Regions from separate parts of the Pseudomonas kulmbachensis genome, predicted to be linked through region 2. Evidence: predicted binding sites of a transcription regulator. Region 2 holds the regulator's gene; the other holds the start of a gene.

Region 1 (8,228 bases), 2.4 Mb from region 2:
CTGACAACTTTCGCCAGATCCATGCCTTTCAGGCCCGGGAAGCCGCGTGCGGCAGCAATTGCAGCCTCTTCGGAGATGTTGTCACCGGCCATGATGCAGCCGTTCTGCGCGCCTTTTTCACGCAGGATGCGTGTCAGACGGCGGGTGTCGATACCGGCGATAGCCACAACGTTGTTGGCTTTCAGGTAGTCGGCCAGCGACATCGTGTTGCGCCAGTTGCTGGCAACCAGTGGCAGATCACGGATTACCAAACCTGCGGACCAGACACGATCAGACTCGGCGTCTTCCGGGGTAGTACCGGTATTGCCAACATGCGGGTAAGTCAGGGTCACGATTTGCTGAGCGTAGGAAGGATCCGTCAGGATCTCCTGGTAGCCAGTCATTGCGGTGTTAAACACCACCTCACCAACGGTTTGACCGTCGGCCCCAATGGCTTCGCCGCGAAAAATGCTGCCATCAGCGAGGGCGAGTATGGCTTGCTTAGTCAAGAAGACCTCCCGTAAATAAAGCCTGAAAGGGCGATCGCAGGTTGTAAAAAAGCGGAGAGACGTATGGACACGTCACCCCGCTTCTTCATCGAATTATCTGCGCGCTTTTAGTGGACACACTAAAGCTGTAGCTTACAGAAAAAGGCTTTTTTGGTCTACCGCTAAAGAGTCTAAAAGACAGGAGAATGCGACAGAACATCGCTTAGCGGTTAAAAATCGGGCTACTGGCGCGCCAACAACCCGATTTTACAGAGTTTACTCAACGCAGGTCGAGCACATCCTGCATGTCATACAGCCCTGGCTCACGTCCTTGCAGCCACAAGGCAGCACGAACGGCACCCTTGGCGAAGGTCATGCGACTGGATGCCTTGTGGGTAATCTCGAGCCGCTCGCCTTCAGTGGCGAACAGCACCGTATGATCGCCCACCACATCACCGCCGCGCACAGTGGCGAAACCAATGGTTTCACGCTCACGGGCACCGGTATGGCCTTCACGACCATAAACCGCGACCTTCTGCAGATCACGACCCAGCGCATCAGCAATCACTTCACCCATGCGCATCGCCGTACCGGAAGGTGCATCGACCTTGTGCCGGTGATGAGCCTCGATGATTTCGATATCCGCATCATCGCCCATCACCCGCGCCGCCATGTCGAGCAGCTTGAACGACAGATTGACCCCGACACTGAAGTTGGAAGCAAAGACAATCGGGATATCCTGACCCGCCTCGACCAACTGCTGCTTTTGCTCAGCCGTCAGCCCCGTAGTGCCAATCACCATTGCTTTGCCCAGCTTGCGACACACAGCCAGATTGCCCAGCATCACTTCGGGCAGAGTGAAGTCGATCAGTACATCAAAATCAGCTTCGACCGCTTGCAGGCTGTCCGACAACAGAACCCCGATACGCCCGATAGAAGCCAGCTCACCGGCATCAGCCCCCACCAGCGAGCTTCCCGGACGCACGATTGCCGCCTTCAACCCGCACAGAGGCGAGCGCTGTTGAACCGCATCAATCAATGCCTTGCCCATGCGCCCGGCAGCGCCCATCACAGCTATACGTCGCATTTACTGCTCCTTACAGGTCGCCGAAAAAACGCTTCACACCTTCGAACCAGCCAGTGGCGTTTGGCGAATGACAGCTATCGCCTTCCAGCGTAGTGCGGAACTCTTCCATCAGCTCACGCTGACGACGGCTCAGCTTGACCGGAGTTTCAACCACAACACGACACATCAGGTCGCCTGCACCACCGCCACGCACCGGAGCAACGCCCTTGCCACGCAAGCGGAACTGCTTGCCGGTCTGGGTGCCCTCAGGGATTTTCAACTTGACCCGACCATCCAGGGTCGGCACTTCAAGCTCTGCACCCAAAGCAGCATCAGCCACGCTGATCGGCACTTCACAGAACAGATGCTTGCCGTCGCGCTGGAAAATCGCGTGCTCGCGCACATCGATCACCACGTACAGATCGCCAGTCGGGCCACCTTGCACGCCCGCCTCGCCTTCGCCGGACAGGCGAATACGATCACCGGTATCAACACCGGCAGGCACTTTGACGGAAAGGGTTTTGTACTCTTCTACGCGACCTTCGCCACGGCAGCTGTCGCACGGATCAGAGATGACCTTGCCTTGACCGTGGCAACGCGGACACGTCTGCTGAACAGCAAAGAAACCTTGCTGCATGCGCACCTGGCCAATACCGCCGCAGGTGGTACAGGTAACAGGCGAAGAACCCTTCTTGGCGCCCGAACCGTCACATGGCTTGCAGTTGACCAGTGTCGGAACACGGATATTGACCGTGGTACCGCGCACAGCCTCTTCCAGATCCAGCTCCAGCGTATAGCGCAAATCGCTACCACGCTGAGCGCCGCCCCGGGAGCCGCCACGACCACCGCCAAAGAAATCACTGAACACATCACCGAAAATATCGGAGAAGTTCTGACCGCCAAAACCGGCACCGCCGCCGCCCATTTGCGGATCAACACCGGCATGGCCGTATTGATCGTAGGCCGCACGCTTGCTGGAGTCCGACAGAACTTCGTAAGCTTCGTTGGCTTCTTTGAACAGATCTTCCGAGGCCTTGTCATCCGGATTACGGTCCGGGTGATGCTTCATCGCCAGGCGACGATAAGCTTTTTTCAGCTCGACCTCGGTCGTAGTGCGTTCAACACCCAATATTTCGTAATAATCGCGCTTTGCCATAATTCTTTGCACTCTCAAGGACGTTCGACAAAACCCTCCCGAGCCTCGCCAAACCCGCCAAGCCCGAAAAGGATCAGACCCGACTCACGTCTTTTCAACGATATTGGTTTGTGTTTAACAGCCAATGCATTGGCCGACAGGAGCGGTTACCTCTGGCTGGAAAACAAGAAAGATCCAGTCCAAACCGCCAGCATTCGACCTTGTCGCATGCTGTAAAAATTCTGATACTCCAGACACGCCAACGCGGGAGCAAGCTCCCGCGCGGCGACATCCTACCAGTCACCGCTCAAGCGCGGTCAACTGGGCGACAAACAAGCGTCTTACTTGTTGTCTTTTACTTCTTCGAACTCAGCGTCGACAACGTCGTCCGCTTTTTCAGCCGAATCAGCTGGCTTGGCCGCTGCGTCTGCCGGGTTCGCCTGCTCGGCGTACATTTTCTGTGCAACCGGTGCAGACACCTTGGACAGCTCTTCAACCTTGGCTTCGATAGCAGCCTTGTCGTCGCCTTTAACAGCGGCTTCAAGTGCAACTACAGCAGCTTCGATTGCAGTTTTCTCTTCCGCAGTCACTTTATCGCCAGCATCGACGATCATTTTACGCGTCGAGTGAACCAGTGCGTCGCCCTGGTTACGTGCAGCTGCCAGTTCTTCGAACTTGCGGTCTTCTTCAGCGTTGATCTCGGCATCGCGAACCATCTGAGCGATTTCTTCCTCGGACAGACCCGAGTTAGCCTTGATCACGATCGACTGAGACTTGCCAGTCGCCTTGTCTTTTGCACTTACGTGCAGGATGCCGTTGGCATCGATGTCGAAGGTCACTTCGATCTGAGGCACGCCACGTGGAGCAGGTGGAATGTCAGCCAGGTCGAACTTGCCCAACGACTTGTTCTGTGTGGCTTGCTTACGCTCACCTTGCAGAACGTGAATGGTCACAGCGCCCTGGTTATCGTCAGCAGTCGAGAACACTTGCGATTTCTTGGTAGGAATCGTGGTGTTTTTCTCGATCAGAGCAGTCATTACGCCGCCCATGGTTTCGATACCCAAAGTCAGCGGGCTCACGTCCAGCAACAGAACGTCTTTAACATCACCCGACAGTACCGCGCCCTGGATAGCAGCACCCATTGCAACAGCTTCGTCCGGGTTCACGTCTTTACGTGCTTCCTTGCCGAAGAACTCGGTTACCAGCTTCTGTACCAGCGGCATACGAGTCTGACCACCGACCAGAATTACGTCGTTGATCGCGCCAATGTCGATACCGGCGTCTTTCAGAGCGATACGGCAAGGCTCGATGGTGCGCTGAACCAGGTCTTCAACCAGCGATTCCAGCTTGGCGCGCGAAATTTTCACGTTCAAGTGCTTAGGACCGGTGGCATCTGCAGTGATGTAAGGCAGATTCACGTCAGTCGACTGGCTAGAAGACAGTTCGATCTTGGCTTTTTCAGCGGCTTCTTTCAGACGCTGCATCGCCAGCGGGTCACCCTTAAGGTTCATGCCGCTTTCTTTCTTGAACTCGTCAACCAGGTAGTCGATCAGACGGATGTCAAAGTCTTCACCACCCAGGAACGTGTCACCGTTGGTTGCCAGCACTTCAAACTGGTGCTCGCCATCAACTTCGGCAATTTCAATAACCGATACGTCGAAAGTACCGCCACCCAGGTCATAAACGATGACAGTGTGGTCGCCTTTCGCTTTGTCCATACCGTAAGCCAGAGCAGCTGCGGTTGGTTCGTTGATGATGCGTTTTACGTCCAGACCCGCGATACGGCCGGCGTCTTTGGTCGCCTGACGCTGGCTGTCGTTGAAGTAGGCCGGAACGGTGATTACCGCCTCAGTCACTGGCTCGCCGAGGTAATCTTCGGCGGTTTTCTTCATTTTCTTCAGAATTTCAGCCGAGATTTGTGGCGGAGCCATTTTCTGGCCGTTCACTTCAACCCAAGCGTCGCCGTTGTCAGCCTTGGCGATCTTGTACGGAACCATCTGAATGTCTTTCTGTACAACTTCTTCGTCAAAACGACGACCGATCAGACGCTTCACCGCGTACAGGGTGTTATGCGGATTGGTCACTGCCTGACGCTTGGCCGATTGGCCAACCAGAATTTCACCATCGTTAGCGTACGCAACGATCGACGGCGTAGTACGCGCGCCTTCTGCGTTTTCGATAACTTTTGCCTTACCGTTTTCCAGAACCGAAACACACGAGTTAGTGGTCCCGAGGTCAATACCGATAATTCTGCCCATGTTTACTCTCCCTAAATTTGAATTTTTTTGCCGCAGCAGTAATGACCAACTGCGGCATTACTTAACGCTTGACTTCTAAATGGGGGCCTTGCGGCCGATTTCAAGCCTGCTCGTCAATCGATGGCGAAACCGGCGCTGGCGCCTTGCTGACTACGACCATAGCCGGGCGCAGCAAGCGACCATTGAGCTGATAACCTTTTTGAAACACCTTGAGCACGCTGTTTGGCTCAAGCTCAGCGCTTTCCTGCATTGCCATCGCTTGATGCTGCTCGGCATTGAAAGGTTCGCCATGCGGGTCGATAGCTTCCAGCTGATAACGCTTCAGGGTGTCCTGGAACATTTTCAGGGTCAGTTCGATCCCTTCGCGCATTGGACGGATGTTTTCATCGTCCGGGCTGGACAGTTCAAGACCGCGTTCCAGGCTGTCGATCACCGGCAACAGGTCACCGGCGAATTTCTCCAGTGCAAACTTGTGTGCCTTCTCAACATCCTGCTCGGCGCGACGGCGAACGTTCTGCAGATCGGCAGCTACGCGCAGAGCCTGATCATTAGCGGCTGCCAGCTGCTCTTCAAGCACCTGCACGCGGGTTGCCAGATCTTCACCGGCTACATCGGCTTCCTGGTTCTGCGTATCCATAGTCTGTTCGTCTGCCATAGATTTCTCCTTTCAAACTTCGTCCGCGAGCTCGACTCGCGCTTGTGCCAAGGTATATGGGGTCGCAATTCTCAGGTTCAAGAGCCAAAAAACCAGAAAAGACATGTTTGCCCTCCCTCGCCCCACTCGCAAAAAAAACGGATCGCGCTAAAAAACCGAAAAAAACAAGCAAATCGAACTAAGCACAACCATTGTCAGCACGAAACAAAACACTGTATAAATAACCAGACATTACGTTTTGGAGCGGCTCCTATGCTGGTGCACCTGTCCGTACACAACTACGCCATCGTTGAACATCTCGATCTCGAACTGGATCGCGGGATGAGTGTAATCACTGGTGAGACCGGTGCCGGCAAATCGATCATGCTCGACGCCCTGGGGCTGACCCTGGGTGACCGCGCCGACAGCGGCGTAGTCCGTCCAGGAGCCGACAAGGCCGATATTCTGGCCACTTTCGACCTGCAGGATATTCCCGAAGCCCGGGCCTGGCTTGCCGAGCGCGATCTGGAAGGCGACGGCCCGTGCATCCTGCGCAGGGTCATCACTGCTGAAGGCCGCTCACGCAGCTATATCAATGGCACGCCCTGCCCTCAAGGCGACTTGAAAGCCTTGGGCGAGTTGCTGATCGATATCCACAGCCAGCACGAACACCAGTCGCTGCTCAAACCCGACACCCACCGTCGCCTGCTCGACGAGTTCGCCGGTGCCACCGACCTGGCTCGCCAGGTGCAACTGGCCGCGCAGCGCTGGCGCCAGACCCGACAAGAGCTTGAGCACCTGTCCAACTCCGGCGACGAACAACGCGCGCGCCATCAATTACTGAGCTACCAGCTCGAAGAGCTTGAAACACTTTCACTGGGTGAAAACGAACTCGAAGAGCTGGAGCAGGAACACAAAAATCTGACCAACGCCGAAACCCTGCTGACCATTTGCCGCCAAGTGGTTGAACAGTGCAGCGAAAGTGACTCAGGCAATGTGCTCAATGCGCTGACCGCTAGCCTCAATCGTCTGTCGAGCATCAACAACAATTCGGGCTCACTGGGTGAAGCAACCGACCTGCTGGCCAGCGCACAGATTCAGGTCGAGGAAGCCGTAGGTGAACTCAATCGCTTTATCGACCATTTTGACGCTGACCCAGGCCGCCTGCAGTACCTGGAAGAACGCCTCGACACCATCTACACCCTGGCGCGCAAACACCGGGTTCACCCGACTGAAGTAGCCGCCCTGCTGCAAAAACTGCTGGATGAGCTCGAAACCCTCAACGCCAACGATGAAAACATCGAACGCCTGGCCAATGAGCTGACGTCCTATGCCCGCCACTATCACGAATGCGCACGCGAACTCAGTAACCTGCGCAGCCAAGCGGCTACACGCCTGAGCAGCGCGGTAGAAGAAGAAATCCAGCGTCTGGGCATGCCCGGCGGCCGCTTTGTGATCGAACTGCGCCCACAAAGCAGCAGCGACCCGATGCCTCACGGCCTGGAGCAGGTCGAGTTGCTCGTGAGCGCCAACCCTGGCCAGCCACTCAAGGCCCTGGCCAAGGTTGCTTCTGGCGGTGAACTGTCGCGGATCAGCTTGGCCATTCAGGTGATCACCGCACAAACCTCCCGCGTACCGACTCTGGTGTTCGACGAAGTGGATGTGGGTATCGGTGGCCCGACTGCAGAAATCGTGGGGCAACTGCTGCGCCGTCTTGGCGAGCGCGGTCAAGTGCTGACGGTCACTCACCTGCCGCAGGTGGCTGCTCAATGCCACCAGCACCTTTTCGTGCATAAGGTTCGCGAGAGCGATACCACCCGCACTGCCGTGGCCAAACTGAGTAAAAAAGAACGCGTGGAAGAAGTCGCACGCATGCTCGGCGGTGTTGATCTGACCAAGGAATCGTTGGCCCACGCCAAAAAAATGGTCGTCACTGCAAAAAATCTGGCAGCTTAACGACGAACGGTCATAAAAAGACCAACATCAGAAAGCACGAAGGCGGCCCTTGGGCCGCCTTCGATCGTTTCGCGAACCGTAATTCGCGTGACATGCTTACTTGGACTTCTTGCGCACGTACAGCACCAAGTTGTGATCCACCAACTCAACACCGTGCTTGGCTGCAATGGCGTGCTGCAGTTTTTCGATGTCTTCGTCGAAAAACTCGATCACTTCACCGCTGTCCACGTTGACCATATGGTCGTGGTGGCCGCCATCGGCATCAGCCAATTCAAAGACCGCATGACCGCCATCGAAATTATGGCGAATCACCAGCCCCGCTGACTCAAACTGGGTCAGTACACGGTAAACCGTGGCCAGACCGACGTCTTCGCCAGCTTGCATAAGTGCCTTGTAAACATCCTCGGCGCTCATGTGACGCTGCTCTGCAGAGTCAAGCATCTGTAGAATTTTGACTCGTGGCAGAGTCACCTTAAGTCCGGCCTTACGTAGTTCGCTATTTTCAACCATGGTTAGCTTTCTCGCGGAAGCCGCTTCGCAGCTTCTCTTAATACGGGTATGATCGGCGTTTACGTTGTCCCAGCCAAGATAGTGGAAGTCGCCCACCGATGCAAAACACCAAGCTCTTGCTAACCAGTTTCACCTTTGTGGGACTGCTCGCACTCGCCGGTTGTTCATTCCCCGGGGTTTACAAAATCGACATCCAACAGGG
Region 2 (8,228 bases):
CTACCGGCCAAATACCTGTCGACCACTGTCAGTGTGGCTGCCGGTGATTTCGAGCTGCGTGCCAAGGGCCGCATCCTGAAATTCGACGGTTACACCCGTGTGATGCCGCAAATTGCCAAACCGGGCGACGATGACGTACTGCCGGACATGGTCCAGGGCGACGTGCTGAAACTGATCGAACTTGATCCGAGCCAGCATTTCACCAAGCCGCCTGCGCGTTACTCTGAAGCCAGCTTGGTAAAAGAGATGGAAAAGCGCGGTATTGGTCGTCCTTCGACCTACGCCGCGATCATCGGGACCATTCAGGATCGTGGTTACGTGGCGTTGCATAACCGCCGCTTCTACTCCGAAAAAATGGGTGACATCGTTACTGAGCGCTTGTCCGAGAGCTTCTCCGACCTGATGGACTACGGCTTCACGGCCGGTATGGAAGAGAACCTCGACGATGTGGCTCAGGGCGAGCGCGACTGGAAAAACGTGCTGGACGAGTTCTACGGCGACTTCAAGAAGAAGCTTGAAGTAGCGGCGGCGCCGGAAGGCGGGATGCGTGCCAACCAGCCAGTGATGACTGATATTCCATGCAAGGAATGCGGTCGTCCGATGCAGATTCGCACGGCTTCTACCGGTGTATTCCTGGGTTGCTCGGGTTACAGCCTGCCGCCTAAAGAGCGTTGCAAGGCCACCGTCAACCTGGTGCCGGGCGACGAAATCGCTGCGGACGACGAAGGCGAGTCCGAATCCTTGGTGCTGTTGGGCAAACACCGTTGCCCGATTTGCAGCACGGCGATGGATGCTTACCTGCTGGATGAGAAGCACAAGCTGCACATCTGCGGTAACAACCCGGATTGCGTGGGCTACGAAATCGAAGAAGGTAACTATCGCATCAAGGGCTACGAAGGTCCGAGCCTTGAATGCGACAAGTGCGGCAGCGAGATGCAGCTAAAAACCGGCCGTTTCGGCAAGTTCTTCGGCTGCACCAATGCAGAATGCAAAAACACCCGCAAGCTGCTGAAAAGCGGTGAAGCTGCGCCGCCGAAAATGGACCCGGTGAAAATGCCGGAGCTGAAGTGCGAGAAGGTCAACGACACGTATATCCTGCGTGACGGTGCTTCGGGGTTGTTCCTGGCCGCGAGCCAGTTCCCGAAAAACCGCGAGACCCGTGCGCCGCTGGTGATCGAGATTGTTCCGCACAAGGACGAGATTGATCCCAAGTACCACTTCTTGTGTGAAGCGCCGAAGAAAGACCCGGATGGCCGCCCTGCAGTGATTCGCTACAGTCGCAAGACGAAAGAGCAGTACGTGCAGACGGAAGTAGACGGCAAGCCGACTGGCTGGCGTGCGTTCTACGACGGTAATAGCTGGAAGGTAGAAGACAAGCGTAAAGAAAAAGACGCTTGATCCGAGCTGGTAGCTGAATAAAAAACCGCGCAAGGGCTGCATGCCTTGCGCGGTTTTTTGTTGGTGCAAGGCCTTGTAGCAGCTGCCGAAGGAACGAGGCTGCGTTCGAGCGCGAAGCGGTCGTAAAACCTGAGCATGCGGCCTCTCAGGTAGATTGCGGCCTCTGGTTTTACGACGGCTGCGCCGCCGAACGCAGCCTCGTTCCTTCGGCAGCTGCTACAGAGGGTTGTTAGTCCTTGCGCCAGCACAGCCTGATCCCTGAGACTGCACAACCTGCCTTTACCCTTTCGCTGTGGAGCGCCCGCATGGCTCACGAACTCTATACCCGCACTAATCAGAAGATCTATTTTGCAGGCCTGGCCCTTGAGGCGATGAACAAGGCGGGGGAGGGGCGAGCCATGAATGCTCAGGCTCTGGTTCAGGCTGAGCGCGAGTCGGCGGTGTTTCATTTGTATGGCGCGCTGCTGGGTTTGTGTCACGAGATAGCGGGCTTTTATCGCCTGCCCCAGGCCAATGCACCTCGGGTCGAGTTGCTGCTCACTCAGCAAGTGCTTGATCAGAAGGCTATTCCTGAGCTCGCAGAACTGGTTGAGTTGGCGCAAGCGCCGCAGACCTGGCTGGCGCAGCTGGTGGCCACCCATGCCGCGCTGTATCAGCCGCTGCAGGCGCCGAAAAAGGTCAAGGCGGATGTGTTCCAGCCTTTGATCGTTGCGGTCAACCTGGAAGACGAGGCGCCCCAGGCGTTGAGCCGCGAAACAATGGAGGAGTGGCGTCAGAACCTTAAAGGTCTGGCTATCCGGTTTCGTGACGGACTCAATGAGTGTTAAAGGTCTAAACCGAAACGGTACAGTCATTCATCAGTCTGTAATGCAAAGCGCTACAGATCCCGGGAATTTTCCACGGGATGGCTGATATACTCCCGCGCTTTCGTGGAGAACAAATTTATATGCCAACGTCCTTTCTAGAAATTGTCGAGTTGCCAGACGGCCGCATCGAGTTGCGCCGTGCTGAAGACGAAGGGTCTTTGGTAACGCTGAATTTTTCTGAAGATGCCAAGGCATTTCTTCAGGGTCAGCACGTAGAGGTGGCCAAAGCCATGCTCAGCGTTGGTGTGCAAATGGCGGGTCGACTGGCCGAAGGCGACCTCGAAAAAGACGATGGGCCGCGCATTCTTCATTAAGCGGCCCTGAACCGTGTGCCACAGCCAGGCCATTGCGTTCTGCACTGGCCCTGTGGCGGCGTCAGGTTTTAGCCCAAGCGAATATTCAAGCTTTGCCCGTGGCCTGTGCGTGCTGCGCTGATCAACTGTTGGCGTGCTGCGCTGTTCAGTGGGTTGATCCAGCTCACCACGGTGTGGCTGCGACCCAGGCGCAGCGCTTCGCAGGTGAGTTGCAAGGCGCTTTTATTGCCGTTGGGCTGCAGCAGCAAGATACGCTCGCGGTTCAGCCCGGCGTCGCGTAACCAGCTTTGAGTCAGGCTTGCAGGCGGTGCGATCAGTGTCAGCCAGCGGGCATTTTGTTGCTCGCTAAGTTCGCGCAGCATGGGAGCAAGCAGGTTCAGGCAGTTTCCGGCGGCACCGCGTAGCGACAGTTCACTGAATACTTCAGGTTCGGCGCTCCAGGGTGAGTCGAGCACGTCCTTGATCGCAGGGGCCATGGGTTGTGCCATGAACGCTTCGAACAGGGTGAGTTGTGCTGGCAGCGGTGTGTGTGGGAACTGCATGAAGCCTCCTTTAGCGGCGAATTACGCCGACGCTCAAGCCTTCAATGACCAGTTCCTGGTCTTTGAGGTTGACTTCAATCGGGGCGAATTCAGGGTTCTCGGCAATCAGCCAGACCTTGTTGCCTTCACGCTTGAAGCGTTTTACCGTGACTTCGTCGTCGATGCGGGCCACAACGATCTGGCCGTTACGGGCTTCGCGGCAAGTGTGCACAGCAAGTAGATCGCCATCGAAGATGCCGACATCCTTCATGCTCATGCCTTGCACCCGCAGCAGGTAATCGGCTCGCGGATGGAAGAAGGTCGGGTTGATGTTGCACGACTCTTCGACATGCTCCAGCGCCAGAATCGGGGCGCCTGCAGCCACCCGGCCGATGATGGGCAAGGTTGACTCGTCAGACTTGGCTTCGAAGCCAGGGATGCGAATCCCGCGCGAGGCACCGGGGGTCATCTCGATGGCACCCTTGCGGGCAAGGGCCTTGAGGTGCTCTTCGGCGGCGTTGGGGGACTTGAAGCCCAGCTCCTGTGCGATCTCGGCACGGGTGGGCGGGTATCCGTTGTCATCCAGGCATCGCTTGATGAAGGCCAGGATCTCAGCTTGGCGTGGCGTCAGTTTTAGCATGTTGATCGCTCTGTCTTTTTATACAGTGACTGGGATTATATACAGTGAAGGCTTATTGGCAATCACCCATTTCCAGCAGTCCGCTGGACGGTCGTTGATACGCGGTGCGGCCCGTACTTTATCAGGTGGGGCCTGGCTGGCCGAGGCTGTGGTTAAATACGAAACCGCCCGGTCGCAAAACGAATACGTCATCTTGACTTTTTACAAGCTGAAACGTATGTTTCAAACAAGTGTTTAAATGTATGTCAGGCGGAGTAGTCATGGCCCAGTCGGAAACCGTTGAACGTATCCTTGATGCTGCCGAGCAGCTGTTCGCGGAAAAAGGGTTTGCTGAAACCTCATTGCGGCTGATTACCAGCAAGGCCGGGGTCAACCTGGCGGCGGTCAATTACCATTTTGGTTCGAAAAAGGCGCTGATCCAGGCGGTTTTTTCGCGTTTTCTGGGGCCTTTTTGTGCCAACCTGGATCGCGAACTGGAACGCCGTCAGGCCAAGCCTCAGAGCCGGCCCAGCCTTGAAGAGTTACTGGAAATGCTGGTCGAGCAGGCACTGGTGATCCAGCCGCGCAGTGGCAATGATCTGTCGATTTTCATGCGTTTGCTGGGGCTGGCATTCAGCCAGAGCCAAGGTCACTTGCGACGTTATATTGAAGACATGTACGGCAAGGTGTTCCGCCGCTATATGTTGCTGGTCAACGAAGCTGCCCCGCAAATTCCGCCTATCGAATTGTTCTGGCGCGTGCACTTTATGCTGGGTGCGGCGGCGTTCAGCATGTCGGGGATCAAGGCATTGCGTGCCATCGCCGAGACCGATTTTGGCGTCAACACCTCAATTGAGCAGGTGATGCGCCTGATGGTCCCGTTCCTCGCGGCAGGCATGCGTGCTGAAAGTGGCGTTGTTGATCCTGCGATGGCTTCTGCCCAGCTTCGCCCGCGCAGTAAAACCGTGCCGGTTACCGTCAAGGTCTGACCTGCTGCGGGTGGGCGTGGCAGCTTTGTTCCGCTAAGCTAGCTGCCATGCCCAGCCCTGACTTATTCCCGTCTCTCATTTTTCCGCTGCCTCTCTGTAGTGCGGTGCGCAAGCCTGTGCCCGCGTATCCGGATCGGGTAATGAGCACTCTCTTTCTTAAGGATTTCCCATGAGTTCTGCCTTGCAAGGCTCCTTGATGGTGGACGTCGCCGGTACTTGGCTGACGGCCGAAGACCGGCAATTGCTGCGCCAGCCTGAAGTGGGCGGCTTGATCATTTTTGCACGCAATATCGAGCATCCGCGCCAGGTGCGTGAGTTGAGTGCGTCGATTCGTGCGTTGCGCCCGGACCTGCTGCTGGCGGTTGACCAGGAAGGCGGCCGGGTGCAGCGCTTGCGTCAGGGCTTTGTGCGCCTGCCAGCGATGCGTGCCATTGCCGATAACCCTAACGCCGAGTACCTGGCCGAGCAGTGTGGCTGGATCATGGCTACTGAAGTACTGGCCGTAGGGCTGGACTTGAGTTTTGCTCCGGTGCTGGATCTGGATTACCAGCGCAGCGCTGTGGTTGGCAGTCGTTCATTCGAGGGCGACCCGGAGCGCGCAGCTACATTGGCCGGGGCTTTTATTCGCGGGATGAACGACGCGGGTATGGCTGCTACGGGTAAGCATTTTCCGGGGCACGGGTGGGCAGAAGCTGATTCCCACGTCGCCATTCCGACTGATGAGCGCAGCCTTGAGCAGATCCGCGCCCATGACCTGGCGCCTTTTGCGCGTCTGAGCAAGCATCTGGCAGCTGTCATGCCGGCTCACGTGATCTATCCGCAAGTGGACAGCCAGCCAGCCGGTTTTTCCCGGCGCTGGTTGCAGGACATCCTGCGCGGCGAATTGCAGTTTGACGGCGTGATCTTCAGTGACGACCTGTCGATGGCCGGTGCGCACGTGGTGGGTGATGCCGCCAGCCGTATTGAGGCTGCCTTGTCGGCTGGTTGCGACATGGGGCTGGTGTGCAACGACCGTGCTGCCGCAGAGCTTGCCCTCAGCGCAGCGCAGCGCTTGAAGGTCACTCCGTCGCCCCGGATCGCGCGTATGCGCGGCCAGGCCTGGGCCAGCACCGATTATCGCCAGAGCCCGCGTTGGTTGGTGGCGATGGGCGCTCTCAAGGATGCTCAGCTAATAGATTGACGGCATCCCTCAATCAAGGCTTAAGCAATTATTGGCGGTATAGGGCTGATCATCAGCCCTGAATCGTTTTGTAGCCGCTGAGGGGCGGAGCGAGGCTGCGATCAGAGACGTAGTTGTCGTGAGATCAGACGCTGCAGTGTGCCAATTAAATCCGGTGCTCAGGATTTACGACTGCTGCGCAGCTGAACGCTGCCTCGTTCTACTCGTCAGTGGCTACAGAGATACTTCAAGCGTGGGAGCGAGCCTGCTCGCGAAAAACATTCGCGAGCAGGCTCGCTCCCACTGGGGCTTGACCTGGAACAGAGTATCTACAGAGATCATTCGCGAGCAGGGAACAGAGCATCCACTGGTTTATGTTTTACAGTGGAGTTCAGCGCTTCTCGGTTTTAGGCGGCAACGGTGCAAACAGGGCGTCGATGTCGTCGTCCTGGAGTTTCCAGTCTCCGGCGATTCGACCGTCCAGTACGCCTGCTGCCAAATCCGATTTTTCCTGCTGCAAGTGCTGGATTTTCTCTTCCACGGTGCCGCGGGCAATCATCTTGTACACAAATACCGGTTTTTCCTGGCCAATGCGGTAGGCGCGGTCGGTAGCCTGATTTTCTGCCGCCGGGTTCCACCACGGGTCGTAGTGAATCACCGTGTCGGCTTCAGTCAGGTTCAAGCCAACGCCACCTGCCTTGAGGCTGATCAGGAAGATTTGCAGCGTGCCACTCTGGAAGTCCTTGACCGGCGCGCGCCGGTCGCGGGTTTGCCCGGTAAGGATGGCGTAACGGACGTTGCGTTTTTTCAGTTCGATTTCGATCAGGGCAAGCATCGAGGTGAACTGCGAGAACAGCAAAATGCGCCGCCCTTCGGCAAACAGTTCTTCGAGCATCAGCATCAAGCTATCGAGCTTGCCCGAGGTGCTGCCTTTTTTCGGCGCAGTGTCGCTGACCAACCGCAAGTCGCAGCAGACCTGGCGCAGTTTTAGCAGCGCTTCCAGGATGATGATCTGACTGCGCCCGACACCTTTGCGGGTGATTTCGTCGCGCACTTTTTTGTCCATCGCCAGGCGCATGGTTTCGTATACATCGCGCTGCGCTTCATTGAGGTCAACCCAATGGATGATCTCGGTCTTGGGCGGCAGTTCGGTGGCAACCTGTTCCTTGGTGCGGCGCAGCAAAAACGGTTTGATCCGTGCATTCAGGTGTTGCAGGCGTTCGGCGCTGCCCTGGCGTTCGATGGGCACCCGGTAGTCGCGATTGAAGGTTTTAACGTCGCCCAGCCAGCCGGGGAGCAGGAAGTGGAACAGTGACCATAACTCGCCCAGGTGGTTTTCCAGTGGTGTGCCGCTCAGGCACAGGCGTTGCCGCGCAACCAGCTCGCAGGCAGCCTGGGTGGCCTTGCTGCCTGGGTTCTTGATGTATTGGGCTTCGTCCAGCACCAGCAAGTGCAAGGGCAGTTTGGCCAGGTGCTCGATGTCCTTGGGCAGCAAAGCGTAGGTGGTCAGGATTACGTCGTAGTCATTGAGGTGCGCAAAGTGTTTTTTACGGGTGGCGCCATACAGCGCCAGCACCTTGAGCTGCGGGGTGAAGTGCGCGGCCTCGTCGAGCCAGTTGGGAATCAGGCTGGTGGGCATCACCACCATGGCTGGGCGATCCAGGCGACCAGCGTTTTTTTCGCACAGAATATGCGCCAGGGTCTGCAGGGTTTTGCCCAGGCCCATGTCGTCAGCCAGCACGCCACCGACCTCAAGCTGGCGCAGCGACTGCATCCAGCTCAGCCCTTCGAGTTGGTAGGGGCGCAGGTTGGCGTTGAGGCCCTCGGGCACTTCGACGCTGAAGTCCTTGATGTCACGCAGTCGCTGGGCAAAGCCACGAATCTGCTCACCACCTTCCCAGCGCAAGGGCAGGGCATCCAGAGCGTTGAGGCGCAGCGCGTCGGCGCTTTTGATTCGCAGCGAGGTGGCATCCGGCTCGCCCAGATAGAACTCGTCCAGGGTTGCGAGTACCGGCTTCAAACGCCCAAACGGCAAGGCAACTTGCAGCGCGCCGTGGCCGCTGCCAGGGTTGGCCGGAATGTTTACCAGAATCAGTTCGTCATCTCGGCGCCGGGCAAGTTTCTCCGGGTTGAGGATGTCGTTGTGGGAGCGCATCAGGTTCAGCAGTATCGGCAGCAGGCTCAGGTGGCGGCCGTTGACGATAATCCCCAGTTCCAGGTCGAACCAGTCACGCTCCGGGGCTTCATCGACATTGGCGTACCAGTCTTCGACCGGGCTCAGGTCAAAGCCGAAGCCCTCATCGATCTGCAACTCCCAGCCTTGTTCGCGCAGGGCTTGCATCTGGTTGAGGGTGAAATTCAG

What was found. The regulator LexA, encoded in region 2, represses DNA repair genes until DNA is damaged. The targets are predictions, from matches to a motif close to CTGTNTNNNNANACAG.
Region 1: recN (DNA repair protein RecN) is a predicted target of LexA. The motif match lies at 5,794-5,809, and genes of this name have one in related genera.

The regions. Positions count from the first base shown of each region.
Region 1 is NZ_OY817088.1:4,500,386-4,508,613, forward strand. Features, by position in the region: gene carA (glutamine-hydrolyzing carbamoyl-phosphate synthase small subunit) at 1-488, opposite strand, end outside; gene dapB (4-hydroxy-tetrahydrodipicolinate reductase) at 748-1,554, opposite strand; gene dnaJ (molecular chaperone DnaJ) at 1,565-2,689, opposite strand; gene dnaK (molecular chaperone DnaK) at 3,010-4,926, opposite strand; gene grpE (nucleotide exchange factor GrpE) at 5,027-5,581, opposite strand; gene recN (DNA repair protein RecN) at 5,834-7,516, shown strand; gene fur (ferric iron uptake transcriptional regulator) at 7,613-8,026, opposite strand; gene U5A05_RS20845 (outer membrane protein assembly factor BamE) at 8,125-8,228, shown strand, end outside.
Region 2 is NZ_OY817088.1:1,554,223-1,562,450, forward strand. Features, by position in the region: gene topA (type I DNA topoisomerase) at 1-1,398, shown strand, start outside; gene U5A05_RS07260 (DUF6586 family protein) at 1,704-2,225, shown strand; gene U5A05_RS07265 (hypothetical protein) at 2,345-2,578, shown strand; gene sulA (SOS-induced cell division inhibitor SulA) at 2,647-3,120, opposite strand; gene lexA (transcriptional repressor LexA) at 3,131-3,739, opposite strand; gene U5A05_RS07280 (hypothetical protein) at 3,738-3,977, shown strand; gene U5A05_RS07285 (TetR/AcrR family transcriptional regulator) at 4,000-4,707, shown strand; gene nagZ (beta-N-acetylhexosaminidase) at 4,889-5,887, shown strand; gene U5A05_RS07295 (DEAD/DEAH box helicase) at 6,258-8,228, opposite strand, start outside.